Regions from separate parts of the Undibacterium sp. FT79W genome, predicted to be linked through region 1. Evidence: predicted binding sites of a transcription regulator. Region 1 holds the regulator's gene; the other holds the start of a gene.
What was found. The regulator HrcA, encoded in region 1, represses chaperone genes, less so after heat shock. The targets are predictions, from matches to a motif close to TTAGCACTCNNNNNNNNNGAGTGCTAA.
Positions count from the first base shown of each region.

Region 1 (3,422 bases):
AGATACGCCCAGTAATAATGTCATGCCTGCAAGCCGGATGGCTTTACCTTGAACAGATTTTGAAAACAACAATCGCATAGGTACCCTCAGTAATTGAGCAACATGCCCTAAAACCCGATATCATAAAGCAGATAGCCCTCTTTTGACCGAAAACATGACAAACAGCACTCCAAATCTGAAAGCCAGCGGACTTAAAGCAACCTTGCCACGCCTGAAAATCCTCGAAATTTTCCAAAGTAGTAAGGTTCGCCATCTGACTGCAGAAGACGTCTATAAAATACTTTTGAACGAAAATATGGATGTCGGTCTGGCAACTGTCTACCGCGTTCTGACGCAATTTGAGCAGGCGGGTCTGCTGCACCGGAATCATTTTGAAACTGGCAAAGCTATTTTTGAATTAAACGAAGGCTCACACCATGATCATCTGGTCTGCCTCGATTGCGGTCGCGTTGAAGAGTTTTTTGATGCGGAAATTGAACAGCGCCAGCATACCATCGCTCTGGAGCGCGGCTTTAAAATCGCAGAACATTCACTCGCGATCTACGGTAGTTGCACGAAAGAGAACTGCGAGCACAAAAATTAAGTATCAACGTGCTCATACCAATGAGCATTGAAGCGCTTGCAACAGGATGCGTGGGTGCGTTGGGTTATTTTTTTATTTTTGCAGCGACACCAGCAACGGTATCGATAATTTTCTGCGCATTAAATGGCTTCAGAATAATGCCATGTATGCCTGATTTCACCGCTTCCGACAAAATGTCCTTATCGTGACTCGCTGTCACCAGCAATATTCTGGTATCAGGCAACATATCTTTAAGTTTTGGCAGCACGTCAAGACCACTGACTTTGGGCATCACCACATCCAGCATAATCACGTCCGGCCGTAGTTTGAGCGCCATATCCAACCCGGTTCCACCGTCTGTCGCCTCACCTGCAACCGTGTATCCCTCGTTGCGCAACACGACACGTAACACTTCGCGAGTAATATCGTTGTCGTCGATGAGTAATATGGAAATATTTTTATTTAACATCGCATGTCTCTTTTACTGACTCAAGGCGTTAGAAAGTAATTTCGCCGTAATATCGACTATCGGTATCACTCTTTCATACGCCATCCGCGTCGGACCGATCACACCCAGGGTGCCGACAATCTTACCGTTAACCTCATACGGCGCAGTGACAACGCTCATCTCATCCATCGGCAACAACTGCGATTCCCCACCGATAAAAATCTGCACCCCCGTCGCTTTACACGATACATCCAGCAATTGCATCAGACTGCTCTTTTGCTCGAACATGTCGAACAGCTTACGCAGTGATGTCATGTTGGACGATAAATCCTGCACATTCAGCAAATTGGTTTTTCCTGAAATAACCATTTCATCACTTTGCTCAGACAAGGCATCACTGCCCGCTTCGACAGCGGCTTGCATCAGACTAGTCATATCTGTTTGCAACTGCCGTAATTCGCTATTAATACCGAGGCGTGCATCTTCAAAAGCATGTCCGCTGAAATTCTGATTCAGATAATTAGCTGCCTGCGACAACTGCGCTGGGGTGTAATCAATATCCGTCAGGAGCAAGCGGTTATGCACTTCTCCGGTCGGTGCCACAACCACCAGCAAAATGCGTTTTTCCGAAAGACGCAGGAATTCGACCTGCTGAAAAATGGATTCGGTTTTCGGCGTCATAACAACACCGGCAAATTGCGACAACGAAGACAATATCTGTGCGGCATTCGCGATGATTTTTTGCGGGGGTTGAGATAACAAACCCGATTGCAGCCGGGATTCCAGCCCCAGTTCGCTGATTTCCTGCACCGTCAGTAATTTATCAACAAATACGCGATAGCCTTTGGGAGTGGGAACGCGGCCAGCCGACGTATGCGGGCTGGCAACCAAGCCCATCTCCTCCAGATCAGCCATCACATTACGGATCGTCGCCGGCGACAGATCAAGGCCGGAAATTTTTGAGAGAGCACGCGAACCTACAGGCTGACCATCGGCAATGTAGCGTTCTACGAGGGCTTTTAAAAGAGTTTGAGCGCGAGTGTCTAGTAGCATCTGTTCATTTTATGCGACTGAAGCAAACATGAACATAGAAAACTTCATAACCATTTTGTCAAATCATGTAAATTTTTAAATTCCGCATCAGGCTGAATATGTTGATGGCGCTCATCCTTGATCTCCAGACTATGCCGGTTCATCCACGCTCCGCGCAAGCCTGCCTGTTGCGCGCCTTGCACGTCGAGCAATAAATCATCGCCGACATATAAGGCTTCGTGCGGTTTTACGTCCAGTGCTTCACAGGCGGCGAGAAATATGCGCGGATCAGGTTTGGCGCAACCAAACTCACGTGCCGCAATCGATGTACGGAAATGTGAAGCAAGACCAATTTCACGCAGATCAGCAAAGCCATTTGAGACCGAGCCCAACAGAACCCGCTGCGACAATACCTTTAGCGCTGGAACGACATCATCATACAAACTGACCTGATTGCGGGCATCAGAAAATACTGCCATGGCCTGATCAGCCTTTGCGACAGGCACATCATGTTCTGCGAATATCTGGCTAAGCAAGGTATGTCGCAAGACCCACAGGTCGTATTGAAAACGGGGATCGGTTGGTACCAGCTTATTGCGCCGTTGCCGCATTGATTCGACGGAATAATTCGCTGCCACGGCCGGTACATGTTCCTGCATCCACTGATACAAGCTCGCTTCCGCATGTTGAATCACCGGAGCAACCGGCCACAAGGTATCGTCTAAATCCAGTAATACAGCTTTAATTGTCATAAATAGCAGTCAGTTGATTCATTTCCACGCTAATTATGGTCTAATCTGACGAATCACGTCACCACTCTTTTTTTATGACTGTCCCTTCAAAAACGATTGCACTTGTTGGTAAGTTTAATGCTCCCGGTATAGCAGAATCAATGAGTGAACTCGCCAGCTTTCTTGACCGCGCAGGCAATACGGTTGTGATCGAAGCTGAAACGGCGCAATACATAGAATTACCGGGGTTTCAGGCCATGTCAGTCGCGGACATAGGAAAACATGCAAATGCCGCGATTGTGGTCGGCGGCGACGGTACGATGCTCGGTATCGCCCGGCAACTGGCGCAATACCATATCCCGCTGATAGGCATTAATCAGGGGCGGCTCGGTTTCATTACAGATATCCCGCTCGATCGTATGATTCCGGTGATTGCTGAGATGCTGGAAGGCAAATACGTCTCTGAACGGCGCAGCCTGCTGCAGGCTATCGTTGTCCGTGAAGGACATCAGATCTTCAGTGGTCTCGCCTTTAACGACATTGTAGTGTCACGCGGGACCGGTTCCGGCATGGTCGAGCTCAGTGTCGAAGTCGATTCTCATTTCATGTATAACCAGCGCTCGGACGGGTTGATTGTGTCCACCCCGAC
Region 1 is NZ_JACOGB010000001.1:142,535-145,956, reverse strand. It holds gene H8K38_RS00630 (outer membrane protein assembly factor BamE) at 1-24, opposite strand, end outside; gene fur (ferric iron uptake transcriptional regulator) at 155-583, shown strand; gene H8K38_RS00620 (response regulator) at 648-1,031, opposite strand; gene hrcA (heat-inducible transcriptional repressor HrcA) at 1,044-2,063, opposite strand; gene H8K38_RS00610 (HAD family hydrolase) at 2,108-2,794, opposite strand; gene H8K38_RS00605 (NAD kinase) at 2,869-3,422, shown strand, end outside.

Region 2 (3,422 bases), 290 kb from region 1:
TTTGCAATGCAGAGCGTGTTACTTTTGCTGGATCCAGAATACCCATTTCAATCATGTCGCCGTAAGTGTCATTAGCAGCATTGAAACCGTAGTTGCCTGTGCCGTTGATGATCGCGTTGACCACAACAGATGGTTCGCCACCAGCATTTGCAACGATTTCACGCAATGGTGCTTCGATTGCTTTCAACACCAGCTTGATACCAGCTTCTTGATCTGCATTGTCGCCTTTGATCACGCCAGCTGCTGCACGAGCGCGCAACAGAGCAACGCCGCCGCCAGGAACGACGCCTTCTTCTACTGCAGCACGAGTTGCGTGCAGAGCATCTTCAACGCGCGCTTTTTTCTCTTTCATTTCAACTTCAGTTGCAGCACCGACTTTGATCACAGCAACGCCGCCTGCCAGTTTGGCAACGCGTTCTTGCAGTTTTTCACGGTCGTAGTCAGAAGTTGCTTCTTCGATTTGCGCGCGGATTTGTTTTACGCGTGCTTCGATAGCGATAGCCTGACCAGCGCCGTCAATCACTGTCGTGTTTTCTTTACCGATTTCTACACGTTTAGCCTGACCCAGATCTGTCAGCGTTGCTTTTTCCAGTGTCAGACCGACTTCTTCAGCGATCACGTTACCACCAGTCAGGATAGCGATATCTTCCAACATCGCTTTACGACGATCACCGAAGCCAGGCGCTTTTACAGCCGCTGTTTTCAGGATGCCACGGATGTTGTTAACCACCAGAGTTGCCAGTGCTTCGCCATCAACATCTTCAGCGATGATCAGCAGTGGGCGGCCAGATTTAGCCACTTGTTCCAATACCGGGAGCAGATCACGGATGTTCGAGATTTTTTTGTCGAACAACAGGATGAATGGGTTTTCCAGAATAACGGATTGTTTTTCTGGGTTATTGATGAAGTATGGTGACAGGTAGCCACGGTCAAACTGCATACCTTCAACGATGTCGAGTTCGTTGTTGAGGGATTTGCCATCTTCAACAGTGATCACGCCTTCTTTGCCCACTTTGTCCATTGCGTTGGCAATGATGTCGCCGATGTCAGCGTCAGAGTTTGCAGAGATAGAACCAACCTGAGCGATTTCTTTATTCGTTGTCGTTGGGCGGGACAGTGTTTTGACTTCAGCAACCAAAGCGGTTACTGCTTTGTCGATACCGCGTTTCAAGTCTGTTGGGTTGAAGCCCGCTGCAACGTATTTGAAACCTTCGCGAACGATGGCTTGTGCCAGAACTGTCGCTGTTGTTGTGCCGTCACCAGCGTTGTCGGAAGTGCGGGAAGCCACTTCTTTCACGAGCTGCGCGCCCATGTTTTCCAGCTTGTCTTTCAGTTCGATTTCTTTCGCAACAGAAACGCCGTCTTTAGTTACTGTAGGCGCGCCGAAAGAGCGTTCCAGAACAACGTTACGGCCTTTAGGGCCCAGAGTGACTTTTACTGCATTTGCCAGAATATTTACGCCGTTAACGATTTTCGCACGTGCGTCATCGCCAAAAATTACTTGTTTAGCTGCCATGTTATTTTCTCCAGAATCTTGTGGATTTCTATAGTGCTACAGGGAAAGAATTACTTCTGTACGATCGCGAAGATATCTTCTTCACGCATGACCAGCACTTCGTTGCCGTCAACTTTGACAGCCTGGCCAGAGTATTTGCCGAACAAAACGCGGTCGCCGACTTTCACTTCCAGTGCGCGGATCGAACCGTTATCCAACTGCTTGCCAGCGCCAACGGCCAATACTTCACCTTGATCTGGTTTTTCAGCTGCTGCGTCTGGCAGAACGATACCGGATGCAGTTTTTGTTTCTTGATCCAGACGTTTGACGATAATGCGATCGTGCAGGGGACGAAGATTCATATTAACTCCTAAAATAATTACAAAAGTAAAACTACCGAAGTAAAACGGGGCTCATCACAAATTCAGACAGAATGACATTGAAACATCACCTGATTTTGCATAAGTCCCATCAGCAAACAAACAAAAATGTGCGCCGTAGATGGTGTCAGTGTTCGCCACTTTCAAGCCCCTTACTTCACACATACATGTGCTGCACAAGAGCCACCACGCTAACAGCGGCTAAGTTGCCTGCAATGCTGAAACCAGTCGATTTTAACATTGTTAGCACTCTCTTGTGTGGAGTGCTAATTGTATGGACGAGGTCAGGTTTTTTCAAGGAAGAATGTTGAAAAAGCAGTTTTATTTTAAAAATCAGAGGCTTAGCGACGCTTTTGGCTGGTTCTCATTTTCAACGTCCACATAACAAGCCCGGCAAGCTCTCGCAAACTGTCTGATAGGCGATTAGGGCAGGGGCATCATCGCGGCAAACTTATTCCATGTTTTGATTTCCCCTTCTTCACGTACTGACCACTTTAAGCAGATGGGCGCGATGTATTTTTGTGCCCGGCGGTGTCAGGCAGTCTCAGGCGTGTTCCATGCCCTAAAAAACCGGAAAATATACTCCCCGGAGTATGTATACAAGCCCAATGTTTCTGCTGAGATTTGGGGTGTTTTGCCAAAAACAGGGGGGAGTATGCGGATTTTCGCTTTTTCTTTACCATGCTGTTTGCCCATACAGGCTTGCTGTGTCGCGGCTGGTGTGATCGCGTCGGGTGTTGTTGCGTTCGCGAACGATAAAAACTGCCTTAGAGGGCGCGGCGTGATCTGTCAGTGTATGATGGGCTGGCGCTATCGGTGTATGCCGTAGTTTTGGCTGCAACCAGCGTCTGGAATGTGGATAGGCATGTGCATGAAAACGCGTCAAAGGCGGCGTCAGGAAGAGTCATGCGAATCGTGAAATGTTGCCACGTGGAAATTAATTGTCTAGTATACGCACGCTTTAAAATACGCACGCTTTGAAACTAAGGCAGTTTTTAATATCAGGCTTTTCCGCTCGCCAGCTTCATTTTCCGGTTGACTTCTGACAATATGAGGGCAAGAGCCTTCAATGCACGAACATGCGCCGGGAAAATTCAGAAAGCTCATTTTCTGATCAAACACAGTTCGGATATTTCTTGTGGTAACAAGACCGGTTTTACGTTCTGTCAATTGCTGCTTACTACAATGAAATGCACAGAGAGACGTGGATACTCAGACATTTATTATTTTTTCACTGGTGGTCGATGTCATTCTGATCATCACCATGATTCTGCCGTGGCTACATGAGCGCGATGACTGGCATGCGCTATTCTGGGCCGCAGGTCAGGCTGGCATTACCTGTGGCAGTGGGCTGGCATTTCAGCAATTGCCGCAACAGCTGAATCCTTTGCTTTCTGCCGGTTTGCTGACCATCAGTATCAGCGGATTCTGGGCAGGCACCGAATATTTCATCGGCAATCTGCGCCGTAAACATGTCGTGCCTATCGCGGCTGCATCTGCACTTTTTTGTCTTCTTCTCACGCTGTTTTTTTTCAACGTACCAGCCA
Region 2 is NZ_JACOGB010000001.1:436,309-439,730, forward strand. It holds gene groL (chaperonin GroEL) at 1-1,516, opposite strand, end outside; gene groES (co-chaperone GroES) at 1,567-1,857, opposite strand; gene H8K38_RS01905 (hypothetical protein) at 2,552-2,761, opposite strand; gene H8K38_RS01910 (putative bifunctional diguanylate cyclase/phosphodiesterase) at 3,080-3,422, shown strand, end outside.
Region 2: a site for HrcA is predicted at 2,119-2,145, ahead of groES (co-chaperone GroES). Genes of this name have one in related genera too.